DNA from 3 places in the Pantoea ananatis PA13 genome. Region 1 is predicted to be linked to each of the others. Evidence: predicted binding sites of a transcription regulator. Region 1 holds the regulator's gene; each other region holds the start of a gene.
The links. Region 1 encodes ArgR, which controls arginine synthesis, uptake and breakdown. Its sites were predicted from a motif close to ANTGAATAAAAATACANT; they were not measured.
Positions count from the first base shown of each region.

Region 2: the regulator ArgR is predicted to act here: its motif matches at 2,436-2,453, upstream of argC (N-acetyl-gamma-glutamyl-phosphate reductase).
Region 3: the regulator ArgR is predicted to act here: its motif matches at 6,238-6,255, upstream of argF (ornithine carbamoyltransferase).

Region 1 is NC_017554.1:517,100-524,439, reverse strand. It holds gene mscM (miniconductance mechanosensitive channel MscM) at 1-2,369, shown strand, start outside; gene mdh (malate dehydrogenase) at 2,418-3,356, opposite strand; gene argR (transcriptional regulator ArgR) at 3,909-4,379, shown strand; gene yhcN (peroxide/acid stress response protein YhcN) at 4,874-5,137, shown strand; gene PAGR_RS02510 (YdgH/BhsA/McbA-like domain containing protein) at 5,212-5,484, shown strand; gene yhcN (peroxide/acid stress response protein YhcN) at 5,578-5,841, shown strand; gene PAGR_RS02500 (Rpn family recombination-promoting nuclease/putative transposase) at 6,076-7,032, opposite strand; gene PAGR_RS02495 (barstar family protein) at 7,176-7,340, opposite strand, start outside.
Region 2 is NC_017554.1:205,431-212,770, reverse strand. It holds gene PAGR_RS00975 (argininosuccinate synthase) at 1-511, opposite strand, end outside; gene argB (acetylglutamate kinase) at 536-1,312, opposite strand; gene argC (N-acetyl-gamma-glutamyl-phosphate reductase) at 1,327-2,331, opposite strand; gene argE (acetylornithine deacetylase) at 2,500-3,648, shown strand; gene ppc (phosphoenolpyruvate carboxylase) at 3,999-6,647, shown strand; gene PAGR_RS00950 (methyl-accepting chemotaxis protein) at 7,010-7,340, shown strand, end outside.
Region 3 is NC_017554.1:4,001,898-4,009,237, forward strand. It holds gene PAGR_RS18885 (DNA polymerase III subunit chi) at 1-153, shown strand, start outside; gene PAGR_RS18890 (valine--tRNA ligase) at 159-3,014, shown strand; gene PAGR_RS24200 (hypothetical protein) at 3,063-3,731, opposite strand; gene PAGR_RS18900 (GNAT family N-acetyltransferase) at 4,334-4,870, shown strand; gene miaE (tRNA isopentenyl-2-thiomethyl-A-37 hydroxylase MiaE) at 4,876-5,637, opposite strand; gene rraB (ribonuclease E inhibitor RraB) at 5,694-6,116, opposite strand; gene argF (ornithine carbamoyltransferase) at 6,280-7,287, shown strand.

The DNA of each region.
Region 1 (7,340 bases):
ATGCGCTTCGGGCACAGGTGGCGCGTTTACCCGATATGCCGAAATCTCAGCAAATCGATAATGAAATGGCACAGCTGCGCGTTCAGCGCCTGCATTATGAAGATCTTCTGGAACGACAGAATGCGCTTCGCAAAGCACATCAGGCGGACGGGCAGCCTTTTACCAGCGACCAAAAGCGCATTCTGGATGCACAGTTAAAAACGCAGCGAGAATTGCTGAACTCCCTGATATCCGGCTGCGATACGCTGATTCTGGAAATCACTAAACTCAAGGTCGCCAATACGCAGCTTCAGGATGCGTTAACCGAAGTCAAAGACGCCACGCACCGCTATCTGTTCTGGACAGCAGATGTCAGCCCCATTTCATTGAGCTATCCTCTGGACGTGGCTAAAGGCCTGTCGCACCTGCTTACGCTGGATACGCTTGGGCAGCTTGGCAAAGCTCTGGCAATGATGTTTACCAGCCGCGGCACCGTCCTGCCCATTTTGGGTGCCGTGTTGCTGGTCGGTTTTAGCCTGAGTACACGCCGTCACTTTAACGCTTTTTTGGAACGCTCAGCCAGTAAGGTTGGTAAGGTCACCCAGGATCGCTTCCGCCTGACCATCCGCACTGTTTTCTGGTCAATTCTGGTCGCGCTTCCGCTTCCTGTGCTTTGGGCAACCCTGGGATACGGGCTGCAAAACGCCTGGCCGTATCCGGTAGCCGTTGCTATCGGCGATGGCATTACGGCGACGCTGCCTCTGCTGTGGATATTCATGGTCAGCGCCCAGTTTGCCCGCGCCAACGGTTTGTTCATTGTGCATTTCCGCTGGCCGCAGGTACGCGTTGCGCGTGCCATGCGTTACTACTCGTTGAGTATTGGCCTGATCGTGCCGCTGATTATGCTGCTTATCACCTTTGATAACCTTGACGATCGTCTTTTCTCTGCCACCCTGGGCCGACTGTGTTTTATTTTGATCTGTGGCGCCCTGAGTCTTGTTACGGTGAGTCTAAAACGCGCAGGGATCCCTCTTTATCTTGATAAAGAGGGCAACGGCGAAAACATGATTAACCGCCTGCTGTGGAATATTATGATCGCCATTCCATTGCTGGCCGCGCTGGCCTCCATGATTGGTTACCTTGAAACAGCGCAGGCGCTGCTGGCACGTCTGGAAACCTCGGTGGCAATCTGGTTTTTCCTGCTGGTTATTTACCATATCATTCGCCGTTGGATGCTGATTCAACGACGCAGGCTGGGGTTCGATCGCGCACGCCAGCGCCGGGCCGATATGCTGGCCAATCGCGCGCGCAACGAAGAAGAAAAAGATCAGGCGCAGAATACTGACGTTATTGAAATAGAAGAGCCCGTGATCGATTTGGACGCCATCAGTGCTCAGTCACTGCGCCTGGTCAGGTCAATCCTGACGCTGATTGCGCTGGTGTCAGTCATTGTCCTGTGGTCGGAAATCCACTCTGCGTTTGGTTTCCTTGAGAATATTCGTTTATGGGATGTCAACACCTCCGTTCAGGGCGTGGAGAGTATTCAACCCATTACGCTGGGCGCCGTTCTGATCGCCATTCTGGTGTTCGTGATTACGACGCAGCTGGTGCGCAATATGCCGGCCCTGCTTGAGCTGGCACTGCTGCAGCATCTTGATTTGTCGCCAGGCACCGGCTATGCCATTACCACGCTGACCAAGTATTTGCTGCTGCTAATTGGTGGCTTGCTCGGCTTCTCATTGATTGGAATTGAATGGTCCAAGCTGCAATGGCTGGTGACCGGCCTGGGTGTTGGGTTGGGATTTGGTCTGCAGGAGATTTTTGCGAACTTTATCTCCGGCCTGATCATTTTGTTTGAAAAACCCATTCGTATTGGCGATACCGTTACTATTCGCGATCTGACCGGCAGCATTACGCGCATCAATACTCGCGCCACGACAATTACAGACTGGGATCGCAAAGAGATCATCGTGCCTAATAAGGCCTTTATTACAGAACAGTTTGTTAACTGGTCGCTGTCGGACTCCGTCACGCGCGTCGTGCTGACCATACCCGCTCCCGCACAGGTAAGCAGCGAGGAGGTCACCACGTTGCTGAAGCTGGCTGCAGAACGTTGTAGCTACGTTCTGGATACACCGCCGCCGGAAGTGTTTCTGGTTGACCTGCAGCAGGGAATACAGTTGTTTGAGCTACGCGTACACGCCGCTGAAATGGGCCATCGCATGCCGCTTCGCCATGAACTGCATCAGCTTATCCTGCACGGCTTTGCAGAACATGGTATCGAAATGCCTTTCCCACCCTTCCAGATGCGGGTAGAAACCTTAAGCAGAAAAACGCCTGCCGGAAATGGTGCGTCGACGACGCGGACTTTTAAATCAGGCGGATTATAAAAAAAACGCCCGGTCTGACCGGGCGTTTTCCTGTTCGGGCTGCGGGGATTATTGCTTCACAAAAGCTTCGCCCTGCGCGATATCTTTTTTCAGTGTTTCCAGCATGCCATCCAGCGCCTGCTGTTCGAACGGGCTAAGGGCACCAACAGGCTTACGCTCCGCCACGCCGTTTTTACCTAACAGCAGGGGCTGAGAGAAGAAGCGGGCATGCTCGCCATCGCCTTCCACGTAGGCACACTCCACAACGTTCGCTTCGCCGTTTAAGGCACGTACCAGCGATAAACCGAAACGGGCGGCGGCCTGCCCCATGGATAACGTTGCTGAACCCCCACCAGCCTTGGCTTCCACCACTTCTGTACCGGCGTTTTGAATACGTTTGGTGAGGTCAGCCACTTCCTGATCGCTAAAGCTGACGCCCGCAACCTGGGACAGTAATGGCAGAATAGTGACGCCTGAGTGTCCCCCCACCACGGGCACGTTCACCTCGCCAGGCTGTTTGCCTTTCAGCTCAGCGACAAAGGTATTGGCGCGAATAATGTCCAGCGTTGTCACGCCAAACAGTCGATTCTTGTCATAAACACCGTGTTTCTTCAGGACCTCGGCCGCAATCGCCACCGTCGTGTTAACCGGATTGGTGATCACCCCAATTAACGCTTTCGGCGCTGTCGTAGCAACCTGCTCAATCAAATTACGCACGATGCCGGCATTGACGTTAAACAAATCGGCCCGATCCATACCAGGCTTACGCGCTACCCCAGCAGAGATGAGCACGACATCCGCACCTTTTAAAGCCGGGGTGGCATCTTCCCCACTAAAACCCTTAACGTTAACTGCGGTAGGAATGTGGCTGAGATCGACCGCGACGCCAGGCGTGACGGGCGCGATGTCGTAGAGAGAAAGTTCTGAACCTGCGGGAAGCTGGGTTTTGAGTAGAAGTGCTAGCGCCTGGCCTATGCCACCAGCGGCACCGAGTACGGCAACTTTCATTCATAACTCCTTATTAAGGTGGGGCAGAGAAGAGCCGAAATTCCATCTGTGTCAGACCTTAATCAACTGCTCAGGTGATGACGGGTATCCGAGACTATTTTACGCGCTAATGCCCGCAGTCTCGGGATTTTAAAACTTACTTATCATCGCTATATCGTCCTCATCCTGCGTTGCAGACAACGAGCTAACCTGTTTGCCGTGTCAGGGCTACCTCAGGTAAGCGCCGACGACGGTGACGGGATTTCTCTCCAACTGTTGCGCGGGAGTTGGCCGGTATCACCTGAAATCGACAACCTTGACGTCGGCAGACAGAGAACGGCAGTGTAAATTTTTATTTTCTTACCTCATCAATAATATAACAGCTTTGCAACCTTTGCCTTTCCAGGCTGTGAGCTGGGTTTTGGTCTGAGTAAATTCTTTGCTATTATCGCCGCCCGCCATGGATACCGCCCCGTTCAATTAACAACCAATTGCATAAAAATTCATTTATATGCATAATAATGACTTTGCTGCGGTCTGTTCCGCGGTTTTTCTTACATTTACTGGTAAATTATGCGAAACCCATCGAAACAAGACGATCTGATCAAAGCCTTCAAGGCTTTATTAAAAGAAGAAAAATTCAGTTCTCAGGGCGAAATTGTTCAGGCGCTTCAGGAAGACGGCTTTGAGAACATCAACCAGTCCAAAGTTTCCCGGATGCTGACAAAGTTTGGCGCGGTGCGGACCCGCAATGCCAAAATGGAGATGGTGTACTGTTTGCCTGCCGAGCTGGGCGTGCCGACAACAACCAGTCCATTGAAGAATCTGGTTCTGGATATTGACTACAATGATGCGCTGGTCGTGATCCATACCAGCCCTGGCGCAGCGCAGCTGATCGCTCGCCTGCTGGATTCTCTGGGTAAATCTGAGGGGATTCTGGGGACGATTGCGGGTGATGACACCATTTTTATCACGCCGGCACGCGCCTTTACCGTCAAACAACTTCACGATGCTATCCTCGTCCTGTTTGAACAAGAGCTATAGTCGTTCCCGCTAACCGGCAGCACATCGCCGGTTTATTCTGCCCGTTATCCCCCTCTTCCTTCTGTCAGCTCTCTTTCAGCCGATACGTTACTTTTCAAGGCATTACTCTTTAGCCGCGTCGTTTTCAGCGCATAAAATATTGGTCATACCCTTTGCCACCTTTAACATTGCGCGCTATTTTACACTGCTTTACATTCAAATACTGGCGTCATCACCCAGACCAAAACAGATAAGCAGCCAGATCAACCATGATTTTTCGCACTAAAAGTTAAAGTAACGTATCTTACTGTTTTTATGCGTAATTACCCATCTGTAGTGGCATTTTAGCCATTTTTAATAACTTTTAGTTATTAAAAAATCCCAAATGGTTAAATTGCATCAACAAAACATTATTAGGCAGGTATTAATTTCTGCCGTTATTAGTCCTATACTTAGTTTCGTGATGTGAATCACACTAATAAAAAAGAAGAACAACCAGGACGAGGACATCTTTTATGAAAACTAAATCTACCATCGCTGCCTTGAGCATTTTATCTGCCCTGTCATTCGGCGCTTCTGCAGCAGATTATATTTCTGCTTCACAAGCACAAAATCTGCAGCCTGTTGGCACGGTAAGCGTGAGCGGTGTGGCCGGCGCGCCATCCGATATCAGACAGCAACTGAGCGATAAAGCCGATCAACAAGGCGCGAAAGCTTTCCGTGTTATTGAGGCCTATAACGACGGCAACTACCACGCGACGGCTGAGCTGTACAAATAAACTCGCAGGACCTGACAGGTAACCAGCGGTCCCAATGCGACCGCTGGTTAAACATCCTTACCGGAGAATGAATGATGAAAATCCAATTAACGATTGCCGCGCTGGGCGTGGCCTCACTGCTCTCTTTTGGTGCCAATGCCGCTAGCATGGTCACAAATCAGCAGGCGCAAGACATGAATCTGCAGCCGCTAAACCAAACAATTAGCGTAAGCGGTATCAATGGCGACCAGACCAACATCCGCCAGGTACTGTCTGAGAAAGCGGATGCACAAGGTGCAGGCCATTACCGCGTGATTGAGAACAACCGTGACGATACCTTCCACGTCACCGCCGAACTGTATAAATAATTCATCTGCGGCAATGTTGCCGCCCTGACAAAATCGATGACCCGCTCTATGTATGCCATTCCGCAGGTTGTTGATTGCTATGAGGAATAAATCATGAACATCAAATCAACCATCGCAACGATGAGTCTGCTCTCCGTGATCGCTTTTGGCGCTTCAGCAGCGCAGCTCGTCACGGCCGATCAAACGCAGAATCTGCAACCTGCAGGAACCGTAAGCATCAGTGGCGTTGCGGGTTCACCTATCGACTATCGCGCCCAGCTGTCCCAGAAAGCGGATGAACAAGGCGCAAGTGCCTACAAAATTATTGAGGCTAATACCGGTGACAGCTACCACATCACCGCGCAGCTGTATAAATAGTTCCTCGTCTGACGTATGACGAACCCTTTAGCCCCGCTCGCCGGGGCTTTTTTTTGCCTGAAACGCGCGGTGAGTGAACTGTGACAGGGGGTAAGCAAAGGCAGCCTTCATCCGCCAATGTTAATCGACGGGATTCAGCGACATAAAACGACATGAGCAGAAGAAGTCTGGCTTACGCGGGGGATTAATACGCTGTCAACAGTACCGTTAATCACAGACCTAAGGCGCAACATATCAATGGGCAATCTGCGCCAAATCATCGTCTGACAGTCCGGTCATCTCTGCGACAAGGCTGGGAGGCAAACCGTTTTGCAGCATTGTTCGCGCGATTTTTAGTGCAGCCGACCGTTCTCCCTCACTGCGGCCTTTCACCAGGCCACGTTGTTCACCAAGCTGAAGGCCCTCTTCCAGGCCCTTTTCAATGCCTTTCTGCTCAAGCTGTTGTGCGATGGTCATCAATGCATCCTCATGTTGCGGCACCCGCTGCGCCAGCGTTCTGACGAAAAGGTCAGCGTCCGCGGTTTCTCCCGCCTGTAAAAGATAGCTTACCAACGATATAACCTGTGATGAAGAGAGATAATCCGCCAGTGTGACAGAGGCCAGCTTATCGATGAGTTCTGCCAAATCTCTTTGATGAATATGCTTTTGCAGCAGTGTTAATGCAGCCATGCTGCGGTGGCCGACAATCTCCTCATCAGGAATCACCGTCACGTCCACTAGCGGAAAAGCGTTGCTGTAGAGCCGACTGGCGAAGGCGGGAATCGAAAATTCGTCCAGCCAGCGGGTACTATAGGGATAGGGACTGCGTTTGCCACTGTAGAATAAAATCGGAATGACTAACGGGAGTTTTTTGTGCCCGGCATCCAGGTGCCGCTGCATTGCCGCAATGGCATAACGCATCAGTCTGAATGCCATATGCCTGTCAGGTGATGACTGATGTTCAATCAACACATGGATATAGCCATCATCGCGGCTTGTGGTTTTTAGACTGTACAGTATATCGCTAAAATATTGCCGTAAGTCCTCTTCCACAAAAGCGCCAGACTCCAGTTTTAACGTATCCAGATCGCACAGCGCGAGAAACTCTGCCGGAAGATGCAATGCCATAAAATCACGGGCAATGGTGGGCTGGGACAAGAATTGACGGAATGTCGCATCATGGGGCGTGGGCGTGCCATTTTTACTTTTCATGTAACCTGTCCTGATGATGAGGTGGCAGGTTAGCACGACCTGAAAATGCTCAGCGTCAGCAAACGGTGACGTTGCGAGAGCTCTCGAGGAATTTCTCGCACGTGGGCGACCCGATAACACACGTTAGTCGGTCTTCAACGCTGTTAACGCTCTATTACGTTAAATTGCAGTTGTCCTTCCAGCTCCTCTTCCGCCTCGTCGAACAGCAGAATTAAGGCTCCATATCGCCGCTTCTGCCCTTGTCCTAAATTCACAAACTCTATTTTCAGGGGGAGAGGTAAACCTTTGCAGACAATGATGTCCCACAA
Region 2 (7,340 bases), 310 kb from region 1:
GGATATTGCGCTCTTTCAGATAATCCAGCAGCGCTTCACGTGAACGCAGGTTCCATTCGCGCCATGGCGCAACCACTTTCAGCTGGGGTGCCAGCGCGGTATAGGTGGTTTCAAAACGTACCTGGTCATTCCCTTTACCGGTCGCACCGTGGCACAGGGCATCAGCACCGACTTTCAGCGCCAGCTCAACCTGCGCTTTAGCGATGATAGGACGCGCCATGGAGGTGCCCAGTAGGTAAGTTCCTTCATACAGCGCACCGGTCTGCAGCACCGGATAAACGTAGTCGCTGATAAACTCTTCACGCAGATCAACCACGTGGCATTCTGATGCACCCGACTGCAGCGCTTTCTTCTCAACGCCTTCCAGATCGCTACGTTCCTGGCCGATATCAGCCACAAACGCGACCACTTCACAGCCGCCATAGTTTTCTTTCAGCCAGGGAATAATGGCAGAAGTATCCAGACCACCAGAGTAAGCCAGAACGATTTTTTTGATGTTTTGCGTTTGCATTTCGTAATCCTTGAATCTGAGTCGTTAAGCGAGAATCCGGGTGCCAATGGACACACCGTTAAAAAGGTCGGGCAGTTGCTCGGCATGACGCCAGCTGGCGATATCAACCGGGCGGCCCAGCGTGCGCGCAGCATCCAGCGCTGCGTTCACTTTAACAATCATGCCATCGGTGATGATGCCCTGCGCAATCAACTGTTCAGCTTTGTCAGCCGTCATCTCTGCAATGCGCTGGCCTTTGCCATCGAGAATGCCACTGACATCCGATAACAAGACTAAATCAGCACCCAGCGTTGATGCCAGCGCCGTGGCGGCCTGATCCGCATTGACGTTCATTAACTGGCCGTCATCGGTAATGCCAATTGAGCTGACAACAGGCATATAACCCGCCGCAAGCAATGTATTGACCAACGCGGGATTACCCGGCGTGGCGTGGCCCACATGACCGAGTGCTTCATCCAGCTGCGTGACATTAACCAGGCCTGCATCGCCCAGGCAAAGGCCTACCGCGTGAATGCCATATTTTTTCGCCCAGGCCAGCAGGGTTTTGTTCGCGGTACCCGCCAGTGCGCCGGTAATAATGTCGATCTGGTCGGCAGGCGTAACGCGTAAGCCGTTCTTTTTCTGCACCGGCAGCGCCAGTTTTTTCATCAGTTCATCGACCAGACAGCCGCCGCCGTGAACGACGATCAACGGGCGCTGATGCGCGGAGCGATAGGCCAGCAGCGCGTCAAATAAACGGGCCAGCGCTTCTTCGCTGTCTAACAGCACACCGCCCAGCTTGATAATCAATGGATTGGTCATGGTTTACTCGTCCGTTAAATCAGTGACTGCGTTTCAGGGAAACCGAAACGAATATTAAGGCACTGCACCGCCTGGGAGGCCGCGCCTTTGAGCAGGTTATCTTCTGCAGCCACCACAATCAGGTGTTCGCCCTGAACGGCGAACCCGATATCGCAGTAGGGTAGCCCGACAACCGCTTTCAGAGCCGGCACGCCCTGTTCGTACACGCGTACCAGCGGCTTATCGTGGTAGGCGTTATGAAAAGCTTCAGCAACATCATCACGGCTTACGCCGGCCTTCAGGCGGCAGGTAACGGTCGCCAGAATCCCACGCGGAAAACTGCCCAGGTGCGGGGTGAAAATCACCGGCGTTCCCAGGTGCGCCACAATCTCAGGATGATGACGATGATTAAAAATACCGTAAGGTTGCAGGCTGACTTCGCAGAAGCTGGTGCCGACATTCGCTTTGCGCCCCGCCCCACTCACGCCGCTGGTGGCGTTAATTACCGGCCACTGCGCGTCATTCAGCAAACCCGCATCTAACACGGGCTTCAACGCCAGCTGGGAGGCAGTGGGATAGCAGCCCGGTACAGCCACCAGCTGTGCTTCTTTAATTTTTTCCTGCTGGAACTCAGCAAGACCGTAAACGGCTTTATCCAGCCAGTCACCGTGCTGATGCGTAAAGCCATAAAACTGGGTGTAAAAATCGCCATCGTTGACGCGAAACGCGCCTGACAGATCGAACACCACACAACCGGCTTTAAGAAATTCAGGGGCCAGGTCATGGCTGACTTCGTGGGCGGTCGCCAGAAACACCACATCCACTTTGTCTGCCCATTCGGCGGCATCACTCAACGGCTGCAGCGGCAAATCCACCACGCCTTTAAGCTGTGGATGAAGATCGGACAGGCGCTTGCCCGCATCGGGACTTTGCGCAGATACCGCCAAAGCGGTTATGTTGATATGTGGATGGCGATTAAGGAAGGTGGCAAGCTCTACGCCAGCGTAACCACTGGCACCAACGATCAGCGTATTCAACATCAGGCTGTATACCTTTATTACAGTCACACGTTCCGGGTCGCGGCCTTGCCCCGTTGCCCACGATGTCGTTTGCAGCGATTTAAGGTTCACATGCACACGACGTTAATGTATTTTTATTCACTATTAATGCATGAATATTGATACATCCTAACTCAAGGACCGTCAACAGTGAAGACAAAATTACCGCCTTTTATCGAACTATACCGCCAGTTGATCGCTACGCCGTCAATCAGCGCAACCGATGCCGCACTCGATCAGAGCAATGAAACTTTAATCAATTTACTGGCTGGCTGGTTCCGCGACCTGGGTTTTGCTGTGGAAGTACAGCCCGTACCCGGAACACGTCATAAATTTAATATGCTGGCGCGCACCGGAAACGGCGCGGGCGGCCTGCTGCTTGCTGGGCATACCGATACCGTTCCGTTCGATGATGGTCGCTGGACTCGCGATCCCTTTACCCTGACCGAACATGACAACAAGCTGTACGGTCTGGGCACCGCCGATATGAAAGGCTTCTTTGCGTTTATTCTGGACACGCTACGTGATGTGGATGTGACAACCCTGAGTAAGCCGCTGTACATTTTGGCGACCGCCGATGAAGAAACCACGATGGCAGGTGCGAAATATTTTGCAGAGTCCACCCAGCTTCGCCCCGACTGCGCCATTATTGGCGAACCGACCTCGCTAAAGCCGGTGCGGGCGCACAAAGGCCATATATCTAATGCGATTCGCATTCAGGGACAATCGGGCCACTCCAGCGATCCCGGACGCGGCGTCAATGCCATTGAGCTAATGCATGAGTCGATTACCGAACTCATGCAGTTGCGTAACACACTCAAATCACGTTACCACCACGATGGCTTTGCCATCCCCTATCCGACCATGAACTTTGGTCATATTCACGGCGGCGATGCGGCAAACCGTATCTGTGCCTGCTGCGAATTGCATATGGATATCCGGCCCCTGCCGGGCCTTACGCTGAGCGATCTCGACGGGCTGCTAAATGAAGCACTGGCACCGGTAAGCGAACGCTGGCCGGGACGGATCACCATTGAAGAACTGCATCCACCGATTCCCGGCTACGAGTGCCCCGCTGATCATGAACTGGTTAAAGTGGTAGAAACGCTGCTGGGGATTCAGACGGAAGTGGTGAATTACTGCACTGAAGCGCCTTTTATTCAGCAACTCTGCCCAACCCTGGTACTGGGCCCAGGATCGATCAATCAGGCGCACCAGCCAGACGAGTTTATCGATACCGCATTTATTAAGCCTACCCGTGCGCTGATAAGCCAGGTTGTGCAGCATTTCTGTCACTAATTATCATTAATCGGGGCATTTCACTGAATTAACAGCAAAATGCCCCGCCATTCTGCGGGATTTGATAATAAGAATAACTTATCCCGCTTCTCCCCTATCAAATTCCATGAATTTCCAGCAGTTAGCTGCATGTTTCCTTCACTTTAAGTCAATTGACGAACGGATGATTACGTGGCTAGATAAAAGACGATGTTATACCTACGGGGCAATCATCCCACTTTATTCAGCTTGCGACAGGCAGCAACTGAAGAACCTCGGGCAGTACCGAGAGGACAACGTTGCTGGCTTTTGTGCTGCCTGAAAAGACCGGGTATAGAGGTTTATCAAGACGATAAGGGTGTCAGGGTCACATGAACGAACAATATTCCGCAATGCGAAGTAATGTCAGTATGCTCGGCAAACTGCTCGGGGATACGATTAAGGATGCGCTGGGAGAGAACATCCTGGACCAGGTGGAAACCATCCGTAAGCTGTCTAAATCATCCCGTGCTGGCAATGACACGCATCGTAAGGCGTTGCTGAATACGCTGCAGAACCTGTCAAATGACGAGTTGTTGCCCGTCGCACGTGCTTTCAGTCAGTTCCTGAACCTCACTAACGTGGCTGAACAGTATCAAACCATTTCCCGTAGCGGCGATGGCGCGAATCATCCCGAGTTGTTAAAAAAGACCTTCGAAACGCTCAAACAAAACAATCTTAGTGAAAGTGCTATTCACGCGGCGATTGAATCCCTGTCGCTGGAACTGGTGTTGACCGCCCATCCCACAGAAATTACGCGTCGTACGCTGATTCATAAACTGGGCGAAGTTAACAGCTGTCTTGAACAGCTCGATCACAGCGATATTTCTGACTACGAGCGTAACCAGATTATGCGCCGCCTGCGCCAACTGGTCGCTCAGGCCTGGCATACGGATGAGATCCGTAAATACCGTCCTACGCCCGTGGATGAAGCCAAATGGGGCTTTGCCGTCGTTGAAAACAGCCTGTGGGAAGGCGTACCTGCGTTTCTGCGTGAGCTGAATGAACAGGTAGAAGAGACGTTTGGCATTAAGCTGCCGGTCGATTTCGTTCCGGTGCAGTTTACCTCCTGGATGGGCGGTGACCGTGACGGCAACCCCAATGTCACGGCCTCCATCACCCGCCACGTCATGCAACTCAGCCGCTGGAAAGCCACCGACCTGTTCCTGCGTGACATTGGCGTACTGATTTCAGAACTGTCGATGTCTGAATGCAGTCAGGAAGTGGCCGATCTCAGTGGCGATCCTGAAGCGCTCGAACCTTATCGCGTGATTTTGAAGCGTCTGCGCAGCCAGCTAATGAGCACGCAGGCTTATCTGGAACGTCGCCTCAAAGGCGAACGTTTACCACGTCCGGCTGACCTACTGGTCTCTAACGCTCAGCTTTGGGACCCGCTGTATGCGATCTATCAATCCCTGCAGCAGTGTGGCATGAGCATCATTGCCAACGGCCAACTGCTGGATACGCTGCGCCGCGTCAAATGCTTCGGCGTGCCGCTGGTCCGCATTGATGTTCGTCAGGAAAGCACCCGTCACACCGAAGCCATTGCAGAGATTACCCGCTACCTTGGGCTGGGCGATTATGAGAGCTGGTCAGAAGCCGACAAGCAAGCGTTCCTCATCCGCGAGCTGAACTCTAAGCGCCCTTTACTGCCGCGCAGCTGGGAACCGAGCGATGAAACCCGCGAAGTGCTGGAAACCTGCAAAGTGGTAGCGGAAGCGCCTCAGGGCTCTATCGCCGCCTATGTGATTTCGATGGCAAAAACGCCGTCGGATGTGCTGGCCGTCCACCTGTTACTGAAAGAAGCCGGTATACCTTTTGCGATGCCGGTTGCACCGCTGTTTGAAACGCTTGATGACCTCAACAATGCCAACGATGTGATGAGCAAGTTGCTCAACATTGACTGGTATCGCGGCTTTATTCAGGGCAAACAGATGGTCATGATTGGCTATTCCGACTCGGCGAAAGATGCCGGCGTCATGGCGGCCAGTTGGGCGCAGTATCAGGCGCAGGATGCGCTGATTAAAACCTGCGAAAAAGCCGGAGTGTCACTGACCTTGTTCCACGGACGTGGCGGTACTATCGGTCGCGGCGGCGCGCCGGCACATGCTGCGCTGCTGTCTCAGCCGCCAGGCAGCCTGAAGGGCGGCCTGCGCGTTACCGAGCAGGGCGAAATGATCCGCTTTAAATACGGTTTACCGGAAGTGACTATCGCCAGCCTGTCGCTCTATACCGGTGCGATACTGGAAGCTAACCTGATGCCACCGCCGGAACCTAAACCGGAATGGCGCAGTATTATGAATCAGCTTTCTGCGGATTCCTGTGCGATGTACCGGGGCTACGTGCGCGAAAACGCCGACTTTGTGCCCTACTTCCGTTCAGCCACCCCAGAGCAGGAACTGGGCAAGCTGCCACTGGGTTCACGCCCGGCCAAACGCCGTCCTACCGGCGGTGTGGAATCCCTGCGCGCCATTCCCTGGATCTTCGCCTGGACCCAAAACCGTCTGATGCTCCCGGCATGGCTGGGTGCAGGTGCGGCGCTGCAGCAGGCGATGCTGGCAGGCCATCAGGATCAGCTCGAAGCGATGTGTCGCGACTGGCCGTTTTTCTCAACCCGCCTCGGTATGCTGGAGATGGTGTTCTCTAAAGCAGACCTGTGGCTGGCGGAATATTACGACCAACGGCTAGTGGATAAATCCTTGTGGCCATTAGGTCAACAGCTGCGTGACCAGCTGGATGCCGATATCAAAGCCGTGCTGACCATCGCCAACGATTCACACCTGATGGCGGATCAGCCGTGGATTGCCGAATCCATTGCCCTGCGCAACGTGTATACCGATCCCCTGAACGTACTGCAGGCTGAACTGCTTCACCGTTCACGTGCTCAAGAAGCCCGCGGTGACGAACCGGATGCGCGCGTCGAACAGGCGCTGATGGTGACGATTGCCGGTGTCGCTGCTGGCATGCGTAACACGGGTTAAGTCCATTCTCGTCAGGACGGTCCGCTCAGCCTGTGCGGCCGTCCTTAACCCACCCGCGCTCGGGTGAGTTTGCCCGTCTCAAATACGCACCCTCTGATGATTGCCTGCTGTTTTATCTAATGTTTTACCCCTTCACCCACAGCGTCCTTAAGACCATTTCATCTGGTCAAGTGCATTACCTCAGAAATTATTACAGTTTGATTACAGTTAGCCTATAAACCTTATGCCTTTGTGGTCGTTACTCTTTATACGGGTCAAAAATCACCCGGATTGATCGTTAAAAAGCCACACACTGATTCACAAACCACACTGACAGAAGGCAGTGAGGCCTTCGTGCTTATCATTAACATCAGGGTAACAGTATGAATAACATCAGAATAGGAATACGGCTCGTGGCGGCTTTTGGCTTCATGGGTATGCTTGTCATTTTCATGGTCCTGATCGGTATTACCAAAACACGTTCTCTGGCCGACGCTAACAGTGAGATCGCCGGGGGCCTTTACGCCAAGGCATCCGAATCGGCCATGCTGTCATTTTATGCGCAAGATATGAGTCGTCTGGCGCGCATTGCCGTACTCCAGCCGGATCCGGCAAAAACAGAAAAAGCGCTTAACAGCTATCAGCAGGTCAGAAGCCAGGCCGACAGCCTGATGCAGGTGCTGGATAAAGAGGTTGCCTCCGTCACTGGCAGAC
Region 3 (7,340 bases), 1.1 Mb from region 1:
TTCGCAGATTTTGCTACTGCTTTCCATGAAGTGATAGACTTCGTTCCTTACGAAGACGCTCTCAAACAGCTGGCGCGCGATCGCTACAAAGCGTATCGCAGCGTTGGCTTCCAATTGAATACGGCAACGCCGCCACAGCCGCAAACGACATAGCAGAAATGGATAAGACATATAACCCGCAAGATATCGAGCAGCCGCTTTACGAGCATTGGGAAAAGCAGGGCTACTTCAAACCGAATGGCGACACCAGCCAGGAAAGCTTTTGCATCATGATCCCGCCGCCGAACGTCACCGGTAGCTTGCACATGGGTCACGCCTTCCAGCAAACCATCATGGACACCATGATCCGCTACCAGCGCATGCAGGGCAAAAATACCCTGTGGCAGGCCGGTACCGATCACGCAGGCATCGCCACCCAGATGGTGGTTGAGCGCAAGATCGCCGCAGAAGAAGGCAAAACCCGTCAGGATTACGGTCGCGATGCGTTCATCGACAAAATCTGGCAGTGGAAAGCTGAATCGGGCGGCACCATTACCCGCCAGATGCGCCGCCTGGGCAACTCGGTTGACTGGGAGCGCGAGCGTTTCACCATGGACGATGGCCTGTCTAATGCGGTGAAAGAAGTGTTTGTGCGCCTGTACAAAGAAAACCTGATTTACCGTGGCAAGCGCCTGGTGAACTGGGATCCGAAGCTGCGTACGGCAATCTCTGACCTGGAAGTGGAAAACCGCGAGAGCAAAGGCTCAATGTGGCACATCCGGTATCCGCTGGCCGATGGCGCGAAAACCGCCGACGGTAAAGATTATCTGGTCGTCGCGACCACCCGTCCGGAAACCCTGTTGGGTGATACCGGCGTGGCGGTAAACCCGGAAGATCCGCGTTACAAAGATCTGATCGGTAAATTTATCATGCTGCCGCTGGTTAACCGCCTGATTCCTGTGGTGGGCGATGAGCACGCCGACATGGAAAAAGGCACCGGCTGCGTGAAAATCACCCCGGCGCATGACTTTAACGACTACGAAGTGGGCCGTCGTCATAAGCTGCCGATGATTAACATCCTGACCTTCGACGGCGATATCCGTGAAAGCGCCCAGGTTTATGACACCAACGGCGAAGCCAGCACCGCTTACAGCGACGCGATTCCTGCTGCGTTCCAGAAGATGGAGCGTTTTGCCGCCCGTAAGGCCATCGTGGCTGCGGTAGACGCGCTGGGCCTGCTGGAAGAGATCAAACCGCATGATCTCACCGTGCCTTACGGCGACCGTGGCGGCGTGGTCATTGAGCCGATGCTGACCGATCAGTGGTACGTGCGTACGGCACCGCTGGCAAAAGTCGCGGTTGAAGCGGTTGAGAATGGCGATATTCAGTTTGTACCGAAGCAGTACGAGAACATGTACTTCTCCTGGATGCGTGATATTCAGGACTGGTGTATTTCCCGTCAGCTGTGGTGGGGACACCGTATTCCGGCCTGGTATGACAACGACGGCAACGTTTATGTGGGTCGTACCGAAGACGAGGTTCGCGCCGAGAACAACCTGGCCGCCGATGTGGCGCTGCGTCAGGACGATGACGTGCTGGACACCTGGTTCTCATCAGGCCTGTGGACCTTCTCGACGCTGGGCTGGCCGGAAAATACCGAAGCCCTGCGCACCTTCCACCCCACCAGCGTGCTGGTGAGTGGCTTCGACATCATCTTCTTCTGGATTGCCCGCATGATCATGCTGACCATGCACTTCATCAAAGATGAAAACGGCAAGCCGCAGGTGCCGTTTAAAACCGTCTACATGACCGGTTTGATCCGCGACGAAGAAGGCCAGAAGATGTCGAAATCCAAGGGTAACGTGATTGACCCACTGGATATGGTTGACGGCATTTCGCTGGAAGATCTGCTGGAAAAACGCACCGGCAACATGATGCAGCCGCAGCTGGCGGAAAAAATCCGCAAGCGTACCGAGAAGCAGTTCCCGAACGGCATTGAGCCATCAGGTACCGATGCCCTGCGCTTTACGCTGGCGGCGCTGGCCTCAACCGGCCGTGATATCAACTGGGACATGAAGCGACTGGAAGGTTATCGCAACTTCTGTAACAAGCTGTGGAACGCCAGCCGCTTTGTGCTGATGAACACCGAAGACCAGGACTGCGGTCAGAACGGCGGCGAGATGACGCTGTCGCTGGCGGATCGCTGGATTCTGACCGAGTTCAACCACACGGTAAAAGCCTACCGTGAGGCGCTGGACAGCTATCGCTTCGATATCGCTGCCAACATCCTGTATGACTTCACCTGGAACCAGTTCTGCGACTGGTACCTGGAGCTGACTAAGCCGGTCATGAACAGCGGCAGTGAATCCGAGCTGCGCGGCACGCGCCATACGCTGGTTCATGTACTGGAAGCGCTGCTGCGCCTGGCGCACCCGATCATTCCGTTTATCACGGAAACCATCTGGCAGCGCGTGAAAGGCCTGAAAAACATCAGCGATGACACCATCATGCTGCAGCCGTTCCCGCAGTTTGATACGGCGAAAGAAGATGCCGAAGCCAAAGCCGACATCGAGTGGATGAAGCAGGCGATCATCGCGGTCCGTAATATCCGTGCGGAGATGAACATCGCGCCCAGCAAGCTGCTGGATGTGCTGCTACGCGACTGCTCTCCGGCGGCCCAGCGCCGCGTTGAGGCCAACCGTAACTTCCTGTCACGCCTGGCGCGACTGGAAAGCCTGACCATTCTGCCTGCGGGCGAGAAAGGCCCGGTGTCGGTGACCAAAATCGTGGAAGGCGCCGAGCTGCTGATCCCGATGGCGGATCTGGTGGATAAAACCGCCGAGCTGGAGCGCCTGGCCAAAGAGCTGCTGAAGCTGGATGTGGAAATCGAGAAGATCCAGACCAAGCTGGCTAACGAAGGCTTTGTGTCCCGTGCCCCGGAAGCGGTCGTCGCCAAAGAGCGCGAGCGCGTCGCCGAGATGGAACAGTCAAAAACCAAACTGATCGAACAGCAGGCCGTCATCGCCGCGCTGTAATCGTACAGCTTCGTGTTTGCTACAGCCCACGCTTTGGCGTGGGCTTTTTTATGGCTTCACATTGACCTCATCGGGCAGGAGCGTTTTCAGTACCGCCGCCGTCGTCACCTTATCGCCCTTAATCAAGAGACAGTTCTGGCTCATGCCAACCAGGTCCGTTTTGGCTTTCTCATCAGCCTGCCACAGTAAGGCATTCCTTTTCAGCGCCCTTTGCCTGAGCGCCTTTAAGCGTGCCGGGCAGATCAGGTGGGTTTCGCCGTTGGTAAATGCCTCGATGCCTGTAATCAAACGTGCATCGCCCATCGCTTTACTGGGCCCCCAGACCGACGCGGGAAAGTAATAGGCCGGGAAGTCTTTCGAGGGCACGGAAAACACCTTTTCGTGCCAGGACGCCATGCCGACGATTTCAATCGCACGCTGATTAATCTGCACCAGCTGAACAGAAAACAGCGTAAACACGCCGATGACCAGACCAGGTGAAAACGCCAAAATGGGTTTGAAGCCATGATGCGCTTTTATTTTATTGGTCAAGAGTGAGAACAGTGCCGGCATAAAGAGCAGCAGATATAAACCGGTAATAATAAAATACTGCGGCAGGGTATTTTTCGCTGAGAAATAAATATCGCCCTGCAGTAAAAACAACAGCGGTAGAAAAGAGACCAGGGATACAAACACGGCGTAAATAACGTAACGAAGATTGATGACAACCACGTTCAAGCTTATTTCCGCCAGACAAAATTTTCTTTTAAGGCGGGTGCTTAAGTCGTTATTCGCCGACCGCATGCGCTTCAGCCTGGCAAGCAACTGGCGGTGATGTTGCTGCCGAAGCCGATTAACTCGGTGATTAACCAAACTGTGTACGCCTGTGGCCACGGCACCTGCCGCGGATAATATCAGCCAGGCATCTGAACTTTCTCCAAAATAGATCGCTGTAAAGGCTGTAAGAAAGGCGCTAAAGGCGGTTATTGCGCAGCAGCCTTCGTTATAGCGCCGCGTCGGGCGAGCTTTTTTGCCCTTTTGCAAGGCGGATAATGAACAGAGCCCGGAGGGAATAAGTAACGTGACCGAAAATACGCTGAAAAACAGTATCGAGGTGATAAGGACAGCAATAACGCCAGCCACATTATTTATTATCAGCGGAAAAACATCCGGCCTGCCAATCCATTGAAAATATGCCCAGACGTTGATAAAGCCGACAATAATAAAGAAAGGGAAAAGGTCTTTAATGGTTTTAAAACTGAAACGGGAAAACACGTTATACGCCTCCATGCACGGTGAACATTATTGCTTTTGCCCGACGATAATGCTATTTCTGACGCATGTCTAACCTGATTCCGTCACGCTACCCCGTTATGATCCCTGATACTCAGCCGCAACCCTTGCTGCGTCCTATCGTCGCCGACGACAATCCTCATATCGCCCGGGTGATCCGCGACGTTTCTGCGGAATTTGGCCTGACGGCGGACAAAGGCTATACCGTGGCCGATCCCAATCTGGACCAGCTTTATGAACTTTACAGCGCCGGGCACAGCGCCTACTGGATTGTGGAACATCAGGGAAAAGTGATGGGCGGCGGCGGCATTGCCCCCCTCGCCTGCAGCGCGCCGGATATCTGTGAGCTGCAAAAGATGTATTTCCTGCCGGGCATCCGTGGCCTCGGCGTGGCGCGTGAACTGGCGCTGCTTGCCATGGAACACGCACGCCAGCGCGGCTTTCGCCGCTGCTATCTGGAAACCACCGGCAGCTTAACCCGCGCCATTAAGCTCTATGAATCGCTGGGTTTTGCCCGCATCGACCATGCGCTGGGCTGTACCGGACATGGTGACTGCGAGTTCAGGATGCTGAAAACGCTGTAATGCGCTTAAAACGCCGGAACACCGCTGTGAAAGCGCAGCTCCGTGTCCGGTTCACTGATTAGCCTGGCCTCCGCTTCCCCAATCGCCCGTACGCGCGCCGAAATGTCTTTCGGTGAGATCTGCGCGGCCAGTGCCAGGTAATCCTGGTAATGCCGAGCTTCTGAACGCAGTAGCGAGATATAAAACTTCTCTAATTCGCTATCCAGATAAGGCGACAGGCTGGCAAAGCGTTCGCAGGAACGCGCTTCAATATAGGCACCGCAAATCAGCTTATCCACCAGCGTATCGGGTTCGTGGGTGGTCACTTCACGCAGCAGGCCTTTGGCGTAACGGCTTGAGGTGATTTTCTGATAGACCAGCCCGCGCGCCTGCATAATTTCCCATACCTGATAAAAGTGATGCAGCTCTTCTTTAATCAGCAGCACCATTTTCTCAACCAGATCGTCCGCCCAGGGAAGCTCGTTACGCACAATAATGGCTTTGGTCAGATTTTTATGGGCGTTGATAAAATCGCTGTCGCCGTCCTCGCGGAAGATAAAATTCTCGTAAGGCTTCAGCCACGCCAGAATCCGGTCACCGCTGGGTTTGTCGGCAACGTATTTGCGGATCAGCCACACGGCGGTCTGGGCCGCTTTCAGTTCGCATACCAGATGGTCAGTGAGCAGCAGGGTCAGGTTTTCCGGTTTACGCGCCTCAAGGATCCAGGACTGAGGCGTGCGGCAGAGCAAAAACTGATGTATCGGTTCAAGTAAAGGTGCGTAATTCATGGATGTCAGACAGGGCCGGAGAACAGGAAAGGCGGAGCAGGCTCCGCCGGTGTTGATTAGTGGCGAATGCCGTTGTCGTCTTCGTCGATCGCCTCGCCGTCGTCTTCGTCATCATCCTGGGCGTTCGGGTCTTCGAAGTAGGTACCCCAGCCGTCATAGTCGACGTTGTATTTGGCTACCAAGTTCACCAACTGCTCCACCTGGGCATCAATCAGCTCCGCTTTCAGCGCGCCTTCGCTGAGGATGTCCACACACATCACGGTAGTGCCGTCTTCCAGCTCCAGCTCTTCTGGCTCGGTGACTTCATAGCCCAGTTTAAAGGCGTCCACCGCCGCTTTTTCCAGCGAGTCGAAGTTATTACAGGAGAGATGGTGCTCAATGGTATAGAGCGCATCGGGATCGCTGCCATCCTCTAACAGTTCTTCGATGATCAGCCGCGTCTCTTCACGCTGCTCTTCCAACAATGCTTCAAATGCCATGGCGATATCCTCTCTGAGTTCGGCAATAAGTGATTATTTTCCCATACTGCCTGTCGCGCCACTACACAAAACAGAAAAGATTATTCTCGTCAGGGTTGAAAATGCATATTCATACGGTTAAATTGAATTTTAATTCATTATAAACCCCGTACCGGAGTGCTGTATGAGTCAGTTGTATCAACGTCATTTCCTCAGGCTGCTGGATTTTACCCCGGCTGAGATTGACTACTTGCTTACCCTGTCCGCCGAATTAAAACGCGCAAAAAAAACCGCCAGTGAAACCCAGTACCTGAAAGGCAAAAACATCGCGCTCATCTTCGAAAAAGACTCGACCCGTACCCGATGCTCTTTCGAAGTTGCCGCTTACGATCAGGGGGCAAACGTCACTTACCTCGGCCCAAGCGGCAGCCAGATCGGCCATAAAGAGTCGATGAAAGACACCGCGCGCGTGTTAGGCCGCATGTATGACGGTATTCAGTATCGGGGTTACGGTCAGGCACTGGTCGAAACCCTGGCGGAACATGCTGGCGTGCCGGTGTGGAACGGCCTGACCACCGAATTCCACCCAACGCAGCTGCTGGCCGATCTGCTGACCATGCAGGAGCATCTGCCAGGCAAGCCGCTCAGTGAGATGACCCTGGTGTACGTGGGCGATGCTCGCAACAATATGGGTAACAGCATGCTGGAAGCGGCGGCACAGGTTGGCTTAGATCTGCGTATGGTCGCGCCGCAAAGCTGCTGGCCGGAAGCCGACCTGGTGGCCCAGTGCCGTCAGGTTGCCGAACAGACAGGCGGCAAAATCACCCTGACGGCAGATATTGCCGAGGGCGTGAAAGGCGCCGATTTCATCTATACCGACGTCTGGGTTTCCATGGGTGAAGCCAAAGCAGTGTGGGAAGAACGTATTGCCCTGCTGCGCGACTATCAGGTCAACCACGCGATGCTCGCGCTGACCGGCAATCCGCAGGTGAAATTCCTGCACTGCTTACCGGCCTTCCATGACGATCAGACCACGCTGGGCCGTCAGATGGCGGAACAGTATGACCTGCAGGATGGCATGGAGGTCAGCAATGACGTCTTTGAGTCGGCGCACAGCATCGTATTCGACCAGGCGGAAAACCGGATGCACACCATTAAAGCGGTGATGGTGGCCACGCTGGGACAGCGCTAATCGGGTTGCCGCAAACGTTTACCTGTGGCGCGATTTTTCCTTGATGCGCATGC